Regions from separate parts of the Komagataeibacter diospyri genome, predicted to be linked through region 3. Evidence: riboswitches for the same ligand, from Rfam matches in the RefSeq annotation. Region 3 holds a riboswitch; each other region holds the start of a gene.
The links. Region 3 has a riboswitch for cobalamin ahead of ACE2AA_RS10665 (carbohydrate porin). Riboswitches for the same ligand answer to the same signal wherever they lie in the genome.
Positions count from the first base shown of each region.

Region 1 (3,277 bases), 1.6 Mb from region 3:
CCTGACATCCATCTTTGATGACCTGATAACCGCGATCAAGGCCACCGTGACGGATGTCGCAGGCATTGCTGCCCCCAATATCATTGTCAGCGCCAGCCACACCTTTTCAGCGCCGCATGTATTCGCGGCGGGGCAGACGCCACCGGGTACGGATATGAAGGCCAATGCCGCTGCATGGCAGGCAGTCATACAGGCCGCGCGTCAGGCCGCGACGCGGGCCTTTGCAATGCGACAGCCCGCGCGTCTGGGCGCGGGCGTGGGGACAAGCCGGGTCAGCGTGAACCGTGATGTGTGGACACCGTATGGATGGTGGCTGGGCGCGGATGACGCGGGCGATACGGACCCGACCGTAAGCGTGCTGCGCATTGACCGGCTGGATGGCAGGCCGCTGGCGGTCATGACGAATTTTGCCGTGCAGTCCTCGGTCATGGACGGGTCCGTATCCAGCACGGGCAGCAGGCTCATGACGGCGGATCTTGCCGGTGCTGCGATGCGGCATGTCGAGGCGCAGTACGGCCCTGACGCGACTGCCCTGTTCGTGGTGGGGGCGGCAGGCGATCAGGCACCCTATCTTCAGGCCAGCCGTCCCGTCGTGAATGCGGATGGACAGGCAGGCCGGATTGACATTCACGAAGCCGGCTTCGCGATTGTTGACCTGCTGGGCGCGCGCCTTGGCGCACAGATCGTCGATGTGGCGGGGAAGATCAGGACTGCCGATATGCCGACACTCGACATCCGGCGTGAAAACATACAGGTGGCGTCGCAGGCATTCCCGCCACGGACGGGTCGCGCCACGGGGCCTGTCACCACTTTTGCCTATACGGCCGGGTCACCGGTTTCGCTGCCGGTCGTGCTGGTCCGTATTGGCGACCTGGCGCTGGTGGGCGTGCGGCCGGAACTGGCGGCCAGCCTTGGTGCACGGATCCGCGACCATTCGCCCTTTGCGCATACCATGGTGGCGACTATGATCGATGGCGGGGCCAAATACATGCCCGATGCGCGGAGCTATGACCGCTATACCTACGAAGCGCGGAGTTCGTCCTTTGCCAAAGGGGCAGGGGAAGCGGCCTGTGCGCAGATCGCGGCGCTGCTGAAGCAGGCCCGGCCCGCCACCCGCTAACGGCTGCCAGCGGGCATGGGGCGCGGGACCATCCGGGTTGACAGGACCGCCCCGCACGATCAGAACCATGCCGACGGTTCCCCCTGCGGGGGGATTAAAAGGGAACGGAGTGCGGGTTACGATCCAATGCTCCGGCTGTCCCCGCAACTGTAAGCGGTATGTCCTTGCATTACCGGATGTCATGGTCCGGGCCACTGGAGACTGCGGTTTTCCGGGAAGGTTGTGCAGGATGCCACGCCGTGAGCCAGGAGACCTGCCGTCATGATGGTTGCGACCGGGAACTGTCGGGCGGGGTGTCCTGACGGTGTGGTGTCACGGGCCTTCCTGCGGATCGGAAGCCGTGTGGCGACACGCTCTCGTGGCAACGATGATGTGACCGCGAGACCTGAATTCCATGATCCTTTTTCGGAATCTGCTGATTGCTTCCACCACACTGGTAACAATGGGCGCCTGTGTGGCGCGCGCCGATGATCTGTCCAGACGGGACACACCGCAAAAGCAGCCCGCCAACCAGTATGCTGTCCAGAACAGGAAATCGAAAGCTGTTGTTTCGCTGGACAACACGGGCCTTCCTGAACTGATCAGCGTCAGTGCCGCCCGTCGGTCGACAAAGGTGGATGATATCGGCACCAGCATGACCATCATCACCGAAAAACAGATCCAGACCCAGCAGCGGCGCAGCCTGACTGATATCCTTGCACGCCAGCCGGGCCTGAACGTGGTGCAGACGGGTGGCCCGGGTGGTACCTCGTCCATTTTCATGCGTGGCAATAACGCCAACGAGGTCAAGGTCCGCCTTGATGGCATGGATATCAACGACGGCAGTTCCTCGACCGGCATGTTTGACGCGGGCGCGTTCGTGACCGATGGCATGGGCCGGATCGAGATCCTGCGCGGTCCGCAGAGCGGCCTGTACGGCGCGGACGCCATGGCCGGCGTCATCGATATCACCACAGCGCAGGGGCAGGGACGATTCAGGCCGTTCGTCCGGATCGAAGGCGGGGGGTATGGGACATTCAACCAGACATTCGGCGCGCGCGGCAGCAGGGGGCGATTTCATTATAATGTGGAATTCTCCCATTACCGCATGGACGGCTTCCATAATATTCCGTCCTATATCGAACGCTACTACGGCGCGGACCGGCAGCAGCGCCATGAAGGCAACCGGAATGACAACCGTGGCGTCAATATCCGGCTGGGTTATGATGTCACCCATAATTTTGACCTGGGACTTACGGCGCGGCTGATACAGGACAACAATCATTCCTATTCGGTGTATGACCTGCAGAGCGAAAATCTGTACGGGGATAAAGGCGTGCGGGAACAGACCACCCAGAACGAGGCCATCGTGCGCGGCACGGCGCATCTTGTGTCGTTCCATGGACTGTTCGATCAGGTGCTTGGCCTTGGTTACATGACCAACCGCAACCGCTGGACGGAAACGGGCACAGCTTACGGCAGTCCGATCAGTCCCGACCCTGATTATTACCGTTCCAGCCGGATGAAGGTGGACTGGCACGGCACGTTCAATTTACGGCAGTATGGACAGCTTCTGATCGGGGCCGAACATTTCCACGATACGTTCAATACCAGCCATACGGCGTCCAGCATGTGGGACAGCGGATATGATACATCCGCCAGCATGGATACGACCGCAGGCTACGGGCAGTATCAGGGCAACTGGCACCATATCCTGTATGGCGCGGCCAATATCCGTTACGACGCCAATTCGCGTTATGGCAACCATGTGACATGGCGCGTGGCCCCCGCGATCCATGTGCCGGGAACCGGGACCATCATCAAGGCCAGTGCCGGTTCGGGTTTTCATGGTCCATCGCTGTACCAGCTATTCGCCAGCCAGGTGGGGGCCGGTTATTCCGAAAAAGGCAATCCGGACCTGAAGGCGGAACAACTGGTCGGTTACGATGCAGGGGTGGAGCAGAAGCTGCTGCATGATCGCCTGAATTTTGGCGCGACATGGTATGACAGCCGCGTCCGGAATCTGATCCAGTCCTCGCTTTCGATTGATTCGGCATACGACTATAATTACTCCTATGCCAATGTGGCAAAGGCACGGATGTACGGTGTGGAAGCATTCGTGAACTGGAAGGCGCTGCGTGGTCTGGAATTTAACCTCAGCTACACCTGGACCCATGC
Region 1 covers NZ_CP171836.1:649,015-652,291, forward strand. The annotation lists gene ACE2AA_RS02960 (neutral/alkaline non-lysosomal ceramidase N-terminal domain-containing protein) at 1-1,120, shown strand, start outside; cobalamin riboswitch at 1,178-1,396, shown strand; gene ACE2AA_RS02965 (TonB-dependent receptor plug domain-containing protein) at 1,515-3,277, shown strand, end outside.
Region 1: another riboswitch for cobalamin. It lies ahead of ACE2AA_RS02965 (TonB-dependent receptor plug domain-containing protein); the one in region 3 lies ahead of ACE2AA_RS10665 (carbohydrate porin).

Region 2 (3,277 bases), 420 kb from region 3:
ACGCGATACACTCAGCCCCACGGGCAAGGCACTGGAAACCGCACGCTGGGCGGGGGGAATCGACGTGGTGGGGGGTGAGACACTGGCCGCCATGTGCGCTTCCATCCAGCACGGTGGCACGGTGGCGGCCTGCGGACTGGCGGGCGGACTGACGCTGCCGCTGACAGTGGCGCCTTTCATCCTGCGCGGCATACGCCTGCAGGGAATCGATAGCGTGATGTGCCCGCGCCCACGCCGCATGACCGCATGGACGCGCCTTGCGCGCGATATCGATCCCGTGCGCCTGGAAAACATGCTGCATGACGCCCCCCTGGCTGATGCCATCGGCATCGCGCCGCGCATCCTTGCCGGTCACATCCGGGGACGGACTGTCATCAACATGGGCTGATCAGCATACCTGGCGGGAAAAATGGAATTTGCGGGCGCAGCGTTTTTTACAAAGGCAGCATTTCCTGATCCGGTTTCAGGAAACAGCCCCTCGAACACACCCAATAAAAAACGGCATACCCGCCGGGGCATGCCGTCCTTCATTCACCGTCGCGCCGTATCGGCACGCAGGCCGTTCAGTGACAGGGGAAACCCAGCAGATGGCGGCCATCATGTACGAATTCATGCACGTAATGTCCGGAAATAAGGGAAGTCGCACCCTGCTCGGCGCCCACGAAATAGATCAGCAGCGACGCCAGAACCAGCCCGAACACACCCCACGGCAGCAGGTCGCGAACCGGGATGGAAACCTGCGGCGCAGCGATCGCGGCGCTGGACAGAACGGATGTATCTTGGCTCATACTGGTAACTCCATGGATCTCGTGCGACCCGGAGCAGCATGCAGGGGACGCACCATGTCAGGCCGCCCTTCCCATAACCGGATCTGGGTCCATGTTTTCAAAATTGACGTGGAAGGTCAATCATTCCCTTGCATATCCCACCCCTTCCCCACACGCAGGGCCGCATGGCATGAACCAGACCCTGACCTGTATTGCACTGCCTGCCCCCGACTGCGTGCGCCATGGCATTTTTCCACTGCATGACGAGACATGCCCGCTACCCGCCGACCTTGCGCGACATGTCGAGGACGCCGAACAGATCCTGCTGCCCCCCACCATGCCAGCCCCAGACACACGCAACACCTTGTCCGAACCAGCCCTGCGCGCCCCGGATATGGGCGCATGGCAGGGACAGTCACTAAAAGACCTGCCTGCCGCCGCTCTTGCGCGCTGGGTTGCCGATACCGGTTTCGCCCCGCCGGGTGGGGAAAGCCGGGCTGCACACCTGCAGCGCGTGACGCGGTGGCTTGAAGCCCTGCCATCTGCGCCCGCACGCATGGCAGTGCTGGCCGATGCCACGGTTGTACGGGCCATCGTGGTGGCCGCCCTTGGCGGCACAGCGGCAATGCTGGTCCGTCTGGATATCGCCCCCCTGACCCGGACGCACCTGACGCGCCATACGGCATGGCGCGTGGCCGTCAGTGGCGCACCACTGCCATGACCGCATGACATGCGCGACGGCCCCGGTTTTTTTGACAGCGCCGGGACCGATCGTCTAAATCCGCCAGTGATGGTCCCCCTGTTGGGGGAGAATAGGGAAGACGGTGCGCCATACCGGCAATTCCGTCGCTGCCCCCGCAACTGTAGGTGGCTGTTTCCCGGCCTGGTCCGCCCATTGCGGGCCAGCATGCGCCACTGGTTCCCGTGATCGGGACCGGGAAGGCCGCCGGGATCGAGGACGCTGACCCCAGCACCCTCCGCCACAAGCCAGGAGACCTGCCATCATGTCCGTCCGCAGGCGGACAAACAGGACCGAGATTCAATCGCATGGCCGGCGGGGTGCCCGGCACGCGACAGGCCACCGCCCTGCCCGTACGCAGGTCGCAGGGCCATGACCGTGCACCCCGCCCACCGCTGCCCGTGCGCAGCAACGCCGCGAAAGGGCACGGACCATCATGAGCATTCCCGCATCACCCGATCCCATGGAGGCTGGCCCCGTTCACCTGCATGTCTGCGTGACGTGCCGCCGTGGCCTGCCCGCGTCCGACAACCCGCCGGGGCGCCAGTTGCATGACGCCATGCATGTACTGGCATCAGGCAACCCGCAGGTCGTCGTGCATGAAGTCAGTTGCCTCGCCGCCTGTAACGATGGCTGCACTGCCGTGGTGGCCATGCCGGGCAAATGGGGCTGGCTGCTGGCCAACCTTGGCCCGGAAAAGGCCGCTGACCTCATGACCTATGTCGCCGCTTACGGCGCTTCACGCAGCGGTACCGTCATGCCGTCCCGCCGCCCTGCCAGCCTGTCGGACATGGTACGCGGCCGTTTTCCTGCCACCCTTTTTCCTGGAGCCTGATCGCCATGACCCCATCCAACACGGCCCGCGCCAAGGTGCCCGTTACCGTCATCACCGGTTTTCTGGGGGCAGGCAAGACCACACTGCTGCGCCATGTCCTGGCCAATGCGAAAGGCCGGCGCATCGCCATAGTGGTCAACGAATTCGGCACGCTGGGCATTGATGGCGACACGCTGCGCGCGTGTGGCGTGGAAGGATGCCGGGACGAGGACATTGTGGAACTGACCAATGGCTGCCTGTGCTGCACGGTGGCCGACGACTTCCTGCCCACCATGGAAGCCCTGCTGGACCGTGAAGCAGCCCCCGACCATATCGTGATCGAGACATCAGGACTGGCGCTGCCCAAGCCGCTGCTCAAGGCGTTTGGCTGGCCCACCATCCGCACCCGCATGACGGTCGATGGTGTGGTCACGGTCGTGGACGGCCCCGCCGTGGCTGCCGGCCGCTTTGCCGATGACCCGGCGGAAGTCGCCCGCCAGCAGGCGGCCGACCCGTCGCTGGACCACGACAATCCACTGGCGGAAGTGTACGAAGACCAGTTGCTGTCCGCCGACCTTGTGATGCTGAACAAGACCGACCTCATGACCCCGGCACAGGCCGATGCGGTGGAAGCCTCCATCCGCGCCGAGATCCCGCGCGTGGTGAAAGTGGTGCGTGCAACCGATGGACAGGTGGACCCTGCCATCCTGCTGGGCCTTGACGCTGCGGCGGAAGACGACCTTGACGCCCGCCCGTCACACCACGATGCCGAAGGCGGCGAGCACGAGCATGATGATTTTGAAAGCTTCGTCGCCTCCATTCCCGAACAGGACAGCGTAGAAGGCTTCATTGCCCGCCTGAAAACGCTGGCCGAACAGCATGACATCCTGCGCATGAAGGGCTACGCCACCGTGCGCGGCAAGGCGATGCGCCTTGCGGTGCAGGGCGTTGGCAGCC
Region 2 covers NZ_CP171836.1:2,680,433-2,683,709, reverse strand. The annotation lists gene ACE2AA_RS12570 (MDR family oxidoreductase) at 1-388, shown strand, start outside; gene ACE2AA_RS12565 (CbtB domain-containing protein) at 564-788, opposite strand; gene ACE2AA_RS12560 (histidine phosphatase family protein) at 880-1,488, shown strand; cobalamin riboswitch at 1,542-1,786, shown strand; gene ACE2AA_RS12555 (DUF1636 domain-containing protein) at 1,943-2,341, shown strand; gene cobW (cobalamin biosynthesis protein CobW) at 2,347-3,277, shown strand, end outside.
Region 2: another riboswitch for cobalamin. It lies ahead of ACE2AA_RS12555 (DUF1636 domain-containing protein); the one in region 3 lies ahead of ACE2AA_RS10665 (carbohydrate porin).

Region 3 (3,277 bases):
GGGGTAGAATGGTAAATAAGCCTTGCATGCTCATTTACACTACCCAGGGTTCCCGCCATGCCTACGTCCCATATTGCCGTCATTGGCAGCACCAATATCGATTTTGTCGTACATGTCACACGCTTTGCTCGGCCGGGTGAAACGCTGCATGTCCATTCCTCCACTACCGGGTTAGGGGGCAAGGGGGCCAATCAGGCAATCGCGGTGGCGAAGCTGGGGCAGGACGTGGCGCTGGCGGGCTGGACAGGTGCGGACATGCTGGCAGACATGGCGCGTACCACGCTGGAACAGGCCGGGGTCAACACACGCTGGCTTATGAAAGACCCGGCGGCAGGCACCGGCCGGGCCTTCATCACCATCGACCACGCGGGGGAAAACCAGATCCTTGTTGATGGCGGGGCGAACATGACGCACGCGGCGGAAGCGTGCCCCCTGCTCTGCCCTGTTCTGGATCACGCCACGCTGGTAATGATGCAGATGGAAATGTCTCCTGCACTGGTGCTGGCAATAGCCCGGCAGGCCCACGCACGCTCCATTCCCGTCATGCTGGACCCTGCACCGGTCCCCGTGGATGGCCTGCCGGAAGACCTGTACGCGCTGGCGGATATCCTGACCCCCAACGAACGCGAAACCCGCGACCTGACGGGTATCGAGCCCATCGATGAAGCAACAGCCCTGCAGGCGGCACGCATTCTGCACGCACGCGGCACACGCACGGCCATCATCAAGCTGGGGCACCGCGGCGTGGCGTATTCCGCACCGGGTGGGCAGGGGTTCATCCCGCCCTTCCATGTCCGGGCGGTTGATACGGTGGCGGCGGGGGACAGCTTCAATGCAGGGCTGGCCTGCGCACTGGCGCGCGGGGCGGTGATTGGGGAAGCCGTGCGCTTTGCCGCCGCCTGCGGCGCGCTGGCCACCACCCGCCCCGGTGCCGCACAGGCCGCGCCAGACATGGAAGAAGTTGCAGCACTGCTGGACCAGCAACCCCCGGCCGACCTTGCCTAATGGACTGTAAACGCTATAGTCCGGATCAATAAGTCAGCGGTCCCGTGCAAACGGGTGAGAAAGGGAATGTCGTAAACCCCGGCGGGATATCATATCCGGGGGTCTAGTCGACAGCTGTACCCGCAACTGTAAACGGAGAGTATTTCATCTGATGCCGCCATACGGCACCCACTGGCCCCGGCCGGGAAGGGAGATGAAATGCAGTGACCCGTAAGCCAGGAGACCTGCCGTTGTCCTTCACAATATCGCCGGGCGGGCTGACCGGAGATGGACACGAAACATGTACAAGACCATCTGACATCCCGTCCCCCGTATCAGCCGTGGCCCGTTACAATGGGCCGTTTTTTTCCGGCCATTCATGGTCGGCCCCATCCTGACGGGATGTTTTTCATGAAATTCCTTTTCCCCCTCGCGGCACGACATGGCTGCAGGCATACCCTTCTCCTCTCCTGCGGCCTGATCGGCATCACAGGGGCCAGCACCCATGCGCAGGCCCAGACACAGATCGCGCAGGACCGCGCTCGCCTTGGCAATTCCACCCCCCTGATCCAGCAGATCGACCCGGCCACCGTGCGCGATTCAGAACGCGCGCAGGCCGATGCGGAAGAAAAGGCCGCGGTTGCGGCTGGGGGTGACGACAAACTCGACACCAGCGGCAACCTGCTGGGCAACATGTGGGGCGCGCGGCCGTGGCTGTACAAGCATGGCATCAGCTTCGACATTCAGGAAGTCGATGAGGTCTGGGGCAATGGCACCGGCGGGTCAGCCTCGGGCAATGATGGCGCGGCCGGTTCGGGCACCGGCCCCGCCTATGACGGCGTCACCATGCCAACCCTTACCATTGATACCGAAAAGCTGTTCGGCCTGAAGGGTGGCCTGTTCAATGTCAGCGCGCTGCAGACGCGCGGGCGCTCGATCTCGCAGGATCATCTGGCCAACTTCAACCCGGTCAGCGGCTTCGAGGCCGACCGCTCCACCCGTCTGTTCGAGCTGTGGTACCAGCAGTCCTTCCTGAAGGGCAAACTGGACGTGAAGATCGGCCAGCAGGACCTTGATACCGAATTCCTGATCAGCGATTACGCCTCGCTTTACCTCAACGCCAATTTCGGCTGGCCCATGGCGCCCTCGGTCAACCTGTATGGGGGCGGGCCGTCATGGCCGCTGTCATCCCCCGCCATCCGCATCCGCTACCGCCCCAGCGAGAAGTTCACCTTCATGTTCGCGGCGGCCGACGACAACCCGCCGGGCAACCGCTACAACTCCCTGCCCATCCAGCAGGCGACCGGTTCCATCAGCGGGTACAATTCCGACCCCACCAGCCAGACCACCAATGGCGCCAATGGCACGAACTTCAACATGGGCACCGGCGCGCTGCTGATCACCGAACTGCAGTATGCGCTCAACCCACAGCCTGCCGACATGTCCAATGTGACAAAAAATCCCGGCCTGCCGGGCGTGTACAAGCTGGGCGGGTATTACGATACGGCGAAGTTTGCCGATTACCGTTACAACCAGCGTGGTGGCTCACTCGGTGCGGCCACGCTGAATGCCAGCAGCACGCAGTCCGAACTGACCCCGCGCTGGGACCGGGGCAACTGGATGGTTTATGGCATCATTGACCAGATGATCTGGCGGCCTTCGCTCAGATCCGCGCGGTCAGTCGGGGTATTCGTGCGCGCCACGGGCAATGGCGGCGACCGCAACATGATCAGCTTCGCCACCGACGCAGGCCTGAACCTGAAGGCCCCGTTCAGGGGGCGGGACAACGACACGATCGGCCTGGGCTGGGGCATTGGCCGCGCCAGTTCGGGACAGCGCCAGTTCGACCGCGACAGCAATTCCCTTGTCCAGGGGAACGAGAACCATCTTGAACTGACCTATCAGGCGCAGGTCACGCCGTGGATGGTGATGCAGCCCGATTTCCAGTACGTATGGAACCCATCCGGTGGCGTGGCCGACTGGAGCGGCAACCGACGGGTGGGAAACGAAGCCATTTTTGGCCTGCACAGCAGCCTTACATTCTGATGGGTACGTATATTCCGGCCCGTGCGGATACCACCCCATGCCACGGACCGGATATCACGCCCGTCCTGCTGGTGATGGTACTGCTGTTATTCGCATTCGCGGCCCGTAATCCACGCATCCCCACCACAGGAAAGACAAGAGGAGACAAAAGCACAGGGCGGAATTGAAAATTTACATTGTTGTGAGGGACGGGCCCCTTCTATACGCCTGACTTCATAGGCACATGGCTGGGTCCCGTGCCGCATTG
Region 3 covers NZ_CP171836.1:2,264,343-2,267,619, forward strand. The annotation lists gene ACE2AA_RS10660 (ribokinase) at 58-1,005, shown strand; cobalamin riboswitch at 1,026-1,252, shown strand; gene ACE2AA_RS10665 (carbohydrate porin) at 1,396-3,030, shown strand.